Regions from separate parts of the Paenibacillus sp. P2(2022) genome, predicted to be linked through region 3. Evidence: riboswitches for the same ligand, from Rfam matches in the RefSeq annotation. Region 3 holds a riboswitch; each other region holds the start of a gene.
The links. A riboswitch is a leader RNA that binds a small molecule or an ion and turns the genes downstream of it on or off. The one in region 3 is predicted to bind cobalamin.

Region 1 (3,280 bases), 240 kb from region 3:
CTAGCAGTAGGTAAAGCGATTGATCAGAAAGTGGAGCAAAAGCAAATCGTCAATGGACTTCGTTCGGAAGGACTTGCAATTATGTTGGGCGGTATTTTTAATGCGTTCCCTTACACGGCCTTCTCCCAAAATGTGGGTTTAATCTCGCTGACTCGCGTCAAATCCCGTAACGTTATTTTTGCTGCTGGCGGCATCATGGTCGTCCTCGGTTTGCTGCCTAAGCTGGCTGCCTTGACGACAGTGATTCCTAACGCTGTGCTGGGCGGGGCGATGATCGTCATGTTTGGCTCGGTTGCTGCATCAGGCATGTCTATTTTGTCAGAAGTGGATCTGCGGAAAGAAAGCAATCTGCTGATTGCAGCATGCAGTATTGCCGTGGGCCTAGGCTCAGCTGTTCTGCCGCAAATGTTCGACCAACTGCCGAGCTTTGCCAAAATGCTGCTGCAAAACGGCATCGTATCTGGCTCGATTACGGCAATTGTCTTGAACATTGTTTTGGCAAGAAAACAGGGTGAATCGGTCAAAGGCGTTAATGTCTCAGAAGTTCCACAGAAGGTTTGATGAATAGGAAATAAACAAAAACAGCCGGAGAGAGGGCGTAGCCTCTTTTCCGGCTGTTTGGCATGGGGTTATCCAGAACTAGTTATTTATTAAGCAGCATGAAATTATTGATAAAACCCTCTTTCTGTATGAAGATCGGGGTTTGGATTTTCGAGTGGTAGGAAGAGGCATGGTATAATCTACCTTAAGGACTTTGGATAGTGGTGGATGTTTTCGGATCACGGCGCAGCTTCCCGAAAGGGGGTGAAGCCGATGGTCAACCTTGTGTCGTGCTATGATGTGCTGCGTTGGATGGTTACGTTACTAAGCCTGGTGTTTAGTATTCGTAAGCTTTATCGCTGGCTGCGTCGGAAATTTCGGAACAAGCGAAAACCCACCGCGTAATTAGGTTGGCCCCTAACGGTGGGTTTCGTTCGCATTAACATTCAGTTATGCAGCGCGCCGTGGTGGTGATCCACAGCCTTTCAAGTCCTAAGAGTCTTTGCCGTTGGAGCGGCGAAGGCTCTTTTTAGTATACGGATACGGTGGTTATCTCTATACCTAATTTTAACACGTGAATTGTGTGCACGCAACGTTAAGACATACCTTCAATTGCGCGCAAGCAATGAATAGCCTTGGTCTTGATTCACACTATATCATTCAAATTTAAATTATTACGCAACATTTGTTGACAAGCCAGTAGCAACAAAATAAGATAATCCTAAATCGTAATAAAAAGGAATAAAGGAAGAAAACAGGTGTGAGCCGGACAACTCTATATACGAAGTTTCGTAGAGACGATGTAGATAGTTGTTGAGCGTGTTCACTTAAAAGGGAAGTTCGGTAGATTCCGACACGGACCCGCCACTGTATACAGGCATCAGCAGGGTACTGCTGGAGCTTTCAGAACAAGCCACTGGAACTGTGAGGAACCGGGAAGGCCTGAAAGATACGCTTGGAGTCAGGAGACCTGCCTGTTTTGACATCACTGTCAGACCCACGGGATGCTGGGGAGGTGGTTAGGCGTGCTGCATACGGAATGTCTGAAACCGATCTGATCCCTTCTATGTTTTTGGAGCTGGCTTTGAGGTGAGTTTTGACATTTTATAATGAAAGCATTTCTGACTGCTGATCAAGTGGTTGGGAATGCTTTTTCGCGTTTTGCGTTAGGTTTATACGATTTTACAAGATAGAGGGGGAAATGTGGGATGATAGGCAATCGTAATAGGCGTTCATGGTTCATATGTACAGGATTGCTGCTGCTGATGGCAGTTATGACTCTTTCGGGATGTGGCGCAGCCACGAAGACGGAGGATAGCTCGGGCAAGGGTGAGAACACGTCTGCACAACAGACTCAAGCAGATAAAAAGCTGGTGATGGCGTATACGTGGAAACCGTCAGGCGTCGATCCGCATGGAGACAATAGCTGGGATGTGATGCGTTCCGGTGCCGGTGAGACACTCATTCGTTTGAATGAAAAACTGGAACCTGTAGCTTGGCTAGCCAAGGAGTGGAAGCATGATAGTCCTAATGTGTGGTCGTTCAGCGTGCAGGATAAGGTCACGTTTCATAATGGAAAGAGCATGGATGCAGTAAGTGTAAAAGCATCTTTGCTGCGCTCAATCGAAAAAAGCCATCTGGCGAAGGATTTACTGGATGTGAAGTCCATTGATGTAACTGGTCCGCTGACGCTGAAAATTACGACAAACCAGCCGAATGCAGCGCTGGTATCCAATTTGGCTGATCCGTCAACGATTGTACTGGATGTGGCATCCATGAAAGATGAGCAAAGCTACCCTGCAATGACAGGTGCTTTTAAAATCAAAGCCTTCAACAAGGATCAATCCTTGGTCGTCGAGCGTTATGACGGATACTGGGGCGAAAAGGCGCGATTGGCCGAAGCGACGATGAAATTCATTACGGACGGTAATTCGCGCCTGATGGCGTTACAATCTGGTGAGGTGGATGTAGCGACGGATATTCCGGTAGATAACGCAGAGGTATTAAAAAAGAACGACAAGCTACAAGTGCTGTCGGCTCCATCCTTGCGCACCCATATGATTGTGTACAACATGGAATCACCTGTGTTCAAGGATGCAACCAACCGTAAGGTGGTGGACAGTCTGATTCCGCGCGCATCCATTGTGAGCGCCGTCATGAGAGGCTTCGGTACGGAAGCAAGCAGCCCGTTTCCGAGCATTCTTCCCTTCGGTAAGATTGAGCGCAAAGCATTGGACGGAACGGCGGAGCAGTTGTTGACGAAGGATGGCTGGCAGAAGGATGCCCAAGGTACGTGGACCAAGCAGGGCAAGCCATTCGAGGTTACGCTGCTGACCTTCCCACAGCGTCCGGAGCTATCCGTCATGGCTGAGGTGATTCAGAGCCAATTGCTGAATGAGGGAATCCAGGTCAAGATTCGCAAGGTGGAAAATATCGACGAGGCATTGACCAAAAATGATTGGGATTTTGCTATGTACAGCATGCTCACGGCCCATACAGGGGAGCCGCAGTATTTTATGGACATGTTCTACTCCTCTACAAGTGAAGCGAATGTAAGCCGTTATGCTTCCAAACCGCTGGAGAATATTCTTCACAGCCTGAAGTTGGCGAAGGATACCGCACAGCGTAATGCGGTAACACTGCAAGCGCTGGATATCATCAATACAGATTTACCGCAGTCGTTCATTGTGCACCCTGACAATGTGTTTGGTGTGAAAAAAGGAGTAAAGGGCTTTACACC
Region 2 (3,280 bases), on a different contig from region 3:
GCGCCAACGTCAACACCATCCACAGCGTCAGCATGCCGGTTATAAATGCGACTAGCGGAAGGGTCCATATACCCACAAATGAAAATTGAAGCCCCCAATAAATCAGCACTGCCGCTCCTACCGAAGCTCCCGAAGACACTCCCAGTGTATACGGATCAGCCAAAGGATTACGTAGCACACCCTGAAATCCGGCTCCCGCCAGCGCCAGCGCTGCTCCAACCAACATTCCCAGTAACACCCGTGGCAGTCTGACCTTCAAAATAATCTGCTCTGCAGATGTATTCCAATCCGGTGTAAACGTATCACCTAACCACGGTAGGTGGTTGATCAAAATACCTGTGATCTGGCTGACCGGAAGACTGACCGAGCCGATGCCAAGACAGAGCAGCAGCGTCAGCAGCAGCAAGACAAGACCAGTCCCCCCAAAACCGATCAGTCTACGATTCATTTGAAAATTTCAGGGTACACGCCCTTGGCTACTTCCTTGAGCCCTTCTGTTACGCGTGGACCTGGACGGCTAATCAAATTATCATCCACGGCAAATACACGATTGTTACGAACAGCCGATATTTGATCCCATCCACTACGAGCTTTTATGATATCGCCGAGGGACTGGCCTGTTTTGTCATCCTTCACACTTTTGCTGTATAAAATCACGTCAGGGTTGGCAGCTATAATATTTTCCTCACTGATTTGGTACCAGCCCTTCTGCGTGGCACCCACGTTTTCGCCGCCCGCCAATGTGATCAGTTCGTCCATAAACTCGCCTTTACCCACTGTCCAGCCTGGTGAAAATTCGACGTATACCCGTAGCTTCTGCCCTTTGCCGATATTTTTAACTCCTTCTTTCACTTCCGCTACATCTGCTCTCATCTTGTCGGTCACCGCTCTCGCTTCTTTCTGATGATCGGTGATTTTCCCATACAATTCGATGTTAGCTATGACATCTTCAACGGTCTTCGGTTCCGTTTTAAAAATCATAATTCCCATGTCACGTAGCTTAGTCGTAGCCTGTTCACTAAGTGAAATTCCTGCAAAAACGACATCAGGGTTCGCAGCAATGATCGCCTCTTCGTTCGGTTTCATAATACCGCCCACTTTAGGCTTTTTCGTAGCTGCCTCCGGGTAATCAGAGTAGTCGGATACACCAACAATTTCCTTATCCAATCCGATAGCGAACAACGCCTCGGTTTCTGCCGGGGAGACGGAAACGATCTTGTCCGGTGCCTTTTTAAATGTAAATTCCTGTCCTGTTGCATCCTTAACCGTTAGCGGGTAAACCGTTTTGCCCGGAGGCTCTTGTGCGGTTACGGTCTGTCCCGGCTGCTGTGAAGAAGCTTGGCCCTCTTTATTTTCTACATTTTTTCCATTCGCGCCACATGCACTCAGCACAACTGCCAATATCAGCGCCAATAGACCTGTTGTCCATACCTTTATTTTTTTGCCTGCCATGATTTGCACCCCTTCATACAAAAATCGTTAAGAGCGTTACTTGAACATCATCCGATATTTTCCTCATTCCAGCCTTCTTTTCCTATCAAAAACCCCCGCATCCTCATATCAGGATACAGGGGTCACGTTAGCACAGATCGTGCGCAGGCGGGCAGCTTCTTTCCGCATGGACAGTCACTGCGAACACGTCATCCTTTCCTCGAAGGATTATGGTGACAGGCGGACGGGCAGGTATCCTGACTTATGGAAGAGGCATGCCCTGATATTCTTTCACATGCTTGGCGGCACATGTAACAGGGCTAATGAGCATGTTTCCATTTACAGTGGCGGGACCGCGTCGGACTCACACCGACTTCCCTTTTAACAGCGCAATGAAGAAAAGCAAGTTCCCTCACACGGCGCCGACCTCGTCTGCTGGATATTTGATGTAGTGTAGTCAAGCCGTTCTTTTACTTGATGATTATAGGTTAAAAAGAGTTAGCTTACAACCCAAACAGCTGCTTGATTCGCCACAACTACCCTAGTGAAAAAGCAATTTTGCTATACAATTGTGCAGTCCTGCCAGCCTTAACTGAAGCCTAATCGCTTCTCCCGGTTTTGGATTCAGACTCCAAAAATCATGACCTGGTATCAGCATACAAACCAATTGGCGAATTACTCCACCATGCGTGACAACCAAAACAGAGGGCGGTGCAGCATTCGACTCTATTGGCTGAACCTTCAAAGCAATGCGCCACGCAAACAGAGAGTCACGGAATTCGCGCAGACGATTCACAAAATGGACCCAAGACTCTCCTCCAGGCGGGGTGATTCGTTGCGGCTCATCAATCCAAGCGCGATACAACGCCACATCCTTAAGCATGTCATACGTTTTTCCATCCCACTCGCCAAAGTGAAGTTCTCGCAGACGTGGTTCCATGATAGGAGGCATAGCAGACAGGAAACGTTCAGACGTCTTTGCTGACTCCGGCAAAATGATCTGCAAGGTCTGGCGACATCGCATCAAGTCACTGCAATAGATTTGAGCAAAGGACTGGCCCTGCAATTTTTCCCGTAAAGGCTTTAATTCCTGCTCTGCTCCAGACAGCAAACTCAAATCGGCATGTCCCACATATCGACGTTCCTTATTCCATAAGGTTGTGCCATGACGAACTAGCACGAGCTCCATGTCCCATTGCAGACCTTCTTTAGCATCATTCGGCTCACTATCCTGTTGTGGGTTCGGACTTAGTGCACGTTCTCGCACTCTTTTCCCTTCTGTATTTTGTTTCAAAATAATGTCACTCCTCACCGCATCCATCCCAAGGCAAAACACCCCGCAACTCCCAACAAACACAACCCTACAAACATAGTGGATACGGCGAACATCAGCCGGATTGTATGCCGGATATCCTTCGACTCCAGTGGTCGTATCTCTTCGCCCATATATGCCCGAAAGGAGCGTACGCCGTGATACACGTTATAGCCACCAAGACGAATCCCCAAGGCACCTGCCACCGCTGATTCGGGAAAGCCGCTGTTTGGACTGGGGTGCAGACGGGCATCCTGCTTGACTGTGCGCCAGCTTCTTGCAGCATCCAGCCGATACAACCACGCCGCTATCACAAGCATAACTGCTGTCAGGCGAGCCGGAATGTAGTTAGCTACATCGTCCAGACGTGCCGAGGCCCAGCCTAAATGCAGGTACTTTTCATTTTTGTAGCCAACCATTGAGTCGAGCGTATTTACGGCACGATATGCCAGTGCCAAGGGGGCTCCCCCGATCAGGGCATAAAAAAGCGGGGAAATAATGGCGTCCACGATATTTTCAGCGACTGTTTCGACGGTA
Region 3 (3,280 bases):
AAGCCTACCAACCCACTTAATCACCACAAACCGCGTTCACTTCTACTGTTGCTGGTGCATCTTCATGCCGGAAACCCGCAACGATGCCTACACGTTTGAAGAATTTATGAAAACGCTCGTTCGGATGTCCTTTTTCCTTATATTCAGCAATAATGTTCTCCACGATATCTGTAATCTGATCACCCGGAATCCCTTCCGCTACGGGCTGAGCGGCATGAGCATTACGGCCAAATTTTTTGCCGCCGAGAAACAGATCGTATCCTCCCTTGCGATAGACGATTCCGATATCCTCCATCACCGCTCCATAGCAAGCCATGCCGCATCCATTCAAAGCAATACTCGTTTCCTTGGGTGCCTGTAATCCGCCAAGTACAACCTGTAGATGCTCAGCCACAGGCACCGCATCATCTTTCTCCATATTGCAGAAGTCGCATGCCTTCACCTTAAACACATCGCCGATCGGCATGACAATGAATCGTTCATCCCGAAGCCGTCCGACCAGTTCCTCGGGGTCTGCGCACGGCACGCGCAGCACGATCTGATGATCTGGCGTGTATTCCAGCTCGCCATCATCACCCGCTACCTCGGCGAGCAATGCCATCTGCCGAGCAGTGAACTTCTTGTTTCCCACGCCAGGGGAAACCCCCACCTCAAACAGCGCAGGCTTACCAAAGCCGCCTGACGCCTTCCCAGTCGTAGCCACCGTTGCCGTTCCGACGGCGCTCTGGGCGGTAGGCGCTTGCCCGCTCCAGCGAGCATTGGCTTCGCCCGGCAGCTTGCCGCCGACAGCTAGGCGGCTTAGTGCCTCTGCTGCCAGCGATGCTGGAGCCGCTCCGGTTGGCTTCGCGGGCGCAGCCTGCACGGTAGCCATCGCTTGCGGGCGTGCCTGCGTGGCAACCGCAGCGCTGCTCGCGGAAGGCTCGGGAGGCGCAGTCAGAGCTCCGCCTCCCTGCGGTGTATCCAGCGCGCGATCCTCTTGCGCGCCCAGCGACCACGGCTCCGCTTCCGTGCGAAGCCGCTGATGCGGTTTGAGCACTTGCTCGGTCGCGTCCAGCGTGTATTTGCGCTGATAGCCGCGCGGAGTCACGATTAACCCGTCATACACTGTCGTCGAGGAATTGCCGATGATTACGGTCGTCAGCATCCCGATATCATGGTTCAGCATATCTTCCAGCGTCGTTACAATAACCTGCTGACGTTCACGATAAGCACTCTTCACCAGTCCAACTGGAGTTTGCGAATCACGGTAACGGAGCAAAATGGACTGCGTCTCCACAATCTGGCGGGTACGTCGACCACTGCGCGGGTTGTATAAGGCAATCACAAAATCAGCCGAAGCCGCAGCTTCTACACGCTTCACGATCGTTTCCCACGGGGTCAGATGATCACTCAGACTGATTGTGCAAGCATCATGCATAACCGGCGCTCCCAACAACGAAGCACAGGATTGAATAGCCGAGATCCCCGGCACAACTTCTACCTCAACCCCGTCCTCGCGACGCCAGCCTTTTTGCATCAGCACTTCGTACACCAGCCCTGCCATGCCATAGACCCCAGCATCTCCACTAGAAATGACGGCTACCTTCTTACCCATCTCTGCTTGGCGAACCGCCTCCTGCGCACGGCTCACTTCTTCTGTCATCCCTGTGCGTACAATCTCCTGTCCGTTCAACAACGGACGAATCAAATCAACGTAGGTATTGTAGCCGATAATGACCTCACTTTCGGCCAGCGCATCCAACGCCCGTTTTGTGATATGTTCCATATCTCCTGGTCCAAATCCAATCACCAGCAATTTTCCTAATGGGCTCATCGTGCTCCTCCTATCATCCTTTTCAGGGCAGCTATACTATCTATTTCAATAATTTGTGGCATCCTTTAACTCAAAAAAAACCCATCCTGCCCGGATGGGGTTCCTATGTACGTATCTCTCTTACCAGACGAAACAGCGTAAGAAGACAGTTCTTGTCTTCCTCCTATCTGCCGTTGTTTTCCATCTGTTTTGTTTACGCTTCAAACGCTGCTGCACGTTCATATCCACGCAAACCTGTAACCAACATGGAAAAAGCAACGTGTGCCTGATTTCCTGATTTCGTACACCCATCCTCTCCGCGAAGGTTAACGGTGCATACAGATCAAGGTAGGTCTCCTGGCTTGGCATCAACGGATTCTCTCGTCTTCCCCGTTTTGTACGAGTGACCATTTAAAAGAACCCTCTTCCTTACAGTGGCGGGACCGCTCGGGACTTGCACCCGATTCCCTGTTACCCTTTGCTCAACCGCAAAGGCACCTTGTCTGTCCGCTATTTGATTATGGGTCTTATCATAACCTTGCCTCAATCAGTTGTGCAAGCACGAAAAAAGCTTTATTTCAAGTTCTCTGCTTTATTTTTCAACATATGCAGCAGTTCATCCGGGTCCGCAGATATACTCAGTAGCGCTGGATGATCAGCTCCGGTAAACCCTTCCTGCACGCTATGACGTACCATTTCTACCAACGGGTCAAAATATCCATTCACATTCAGCAGCCCAATGGGCTTGCGATGTATACCGATTTGCGCCCAGCACAATACCTCGAACAGTTCCTCAAAGGTTCCCAAGCCTCCCGGAAGGGCTATAAACGCATCGGCCATCTCGCTCATCGCCGCTTTACGTTCATGCATGCTTGCTACCTCAATAAATTCGGTAACTCCCCGATGAATGATCTCTGCATCGAATAACAGGGTGGGCATAATGCCGGTGACCTGACCGTCACCCGCCAACAGTCCATCCGCCACCTTACCCATCAGCCCTCTGCTGGAGCCACCATAAATTAAACGGATATGCTGGCGAGCCATAGCTTCACCCAGCTTGCCTGCCGCCTCAACATATACCGATGAATGTCCAGGTCTGGACCCTGCAAATACACAAATAGAATTCATAAACGTCTCAGCTCCTGTCCTCAATATCATGCATCGAAACTTATTCATTATATTAGATAAATATTTTCGCTATAACAAAAAACTTTGCGATGCATGTCCAACAAAAAAAGATAAAGACCTCGTAGGCCCTTATCTCTATTTTACTCTGTATTAGTAAATATAAGTTCATTTTTAGCTTACTGCTTTTATCAGTTCTAGCTCATTTCAAATGACCGTTCACGCTCTTCAGACCACAGCCATGCACCGAATCGCTATGTTCAAAATATTTGCCCAGCTCCACCATCATCGCACCCATGCGCTCTTCAGTTGGAAATACGACTCGTTCAATCCCTTCTTCCAAAATGGATTGTGCAGTTACCT

Region 1: linked by a shared signal. The riboswitch ahead of MMB75_RS14045 (ABC transporter substrate-binding protein) and the one ahead of cobJ (precorrin-3B C(17)-methyltransferase) in region 3 are both predicted to bind cobalamin.
Region 2: linked by a shared signal. The riboswitch ahead of MMB75_RS07920 (ABC transporter substrate-binding protein) and the one ahead of cobJ (precorrin-3B C(17)-methyltransferase) in region 3 are both predicted to bind cobalamin.

What each region holds. Positions count from the first base shown of each region.
Region 1 is NZ_JAKWFI010000003.1:510,786-514,065, reverse strand. It holds gene MMB75_RS14055 (nucleobase:cation symporter-2 family protein) at 1-561, shown strand, start outside; gene MMB75_RS14050 (hypothetical protein) at 814-945, shown strand; cobalamin riboswitch at 1,328-1,532, shown strand; gene MMB75_RS14045 (ABC transporter substrate-binding protein) at 1,749-3,280, shown strand, end outside.
Region 2 is NZ_JAKWFI010000002.1:165,749-169,028, reverse strand. It holds gene MMB75_RS07925 (FecCD family ABC transporter permease) at 1-448, opposite strand, end outside; gene MMB75_RS07920 (ABC transporter substrate-binding protein) at 445-1,452, opposite strand; cobalamin riboswitch at 1,662-1,877, opposite strand; gene MMB75_RS07915 (histidine phosphatase family protein) at 1,973-2,725, opposite strand; gene cbiB (adenosylcobinamide-phosphate synthase CbiB) at 2,740-3,280, opposite strand, start outside.
Region 3 is NZ_JAKWFI010000003.1:269,346-272,625, forward strand. It holds gene cobJ (precorrin-3B C(17)-methyltransferase) at 17-1,813, opposite strand; cobalamin riboswitch at 2,123-2,308, opposite strand; gene MMB75_RS12990 (LOG family protein) at 2,366-2,920, opposite strand; gene MMB75_RS12995 (uroporphyrinogen-III synthase) at 3,120-3,280, opposite strand, start outside.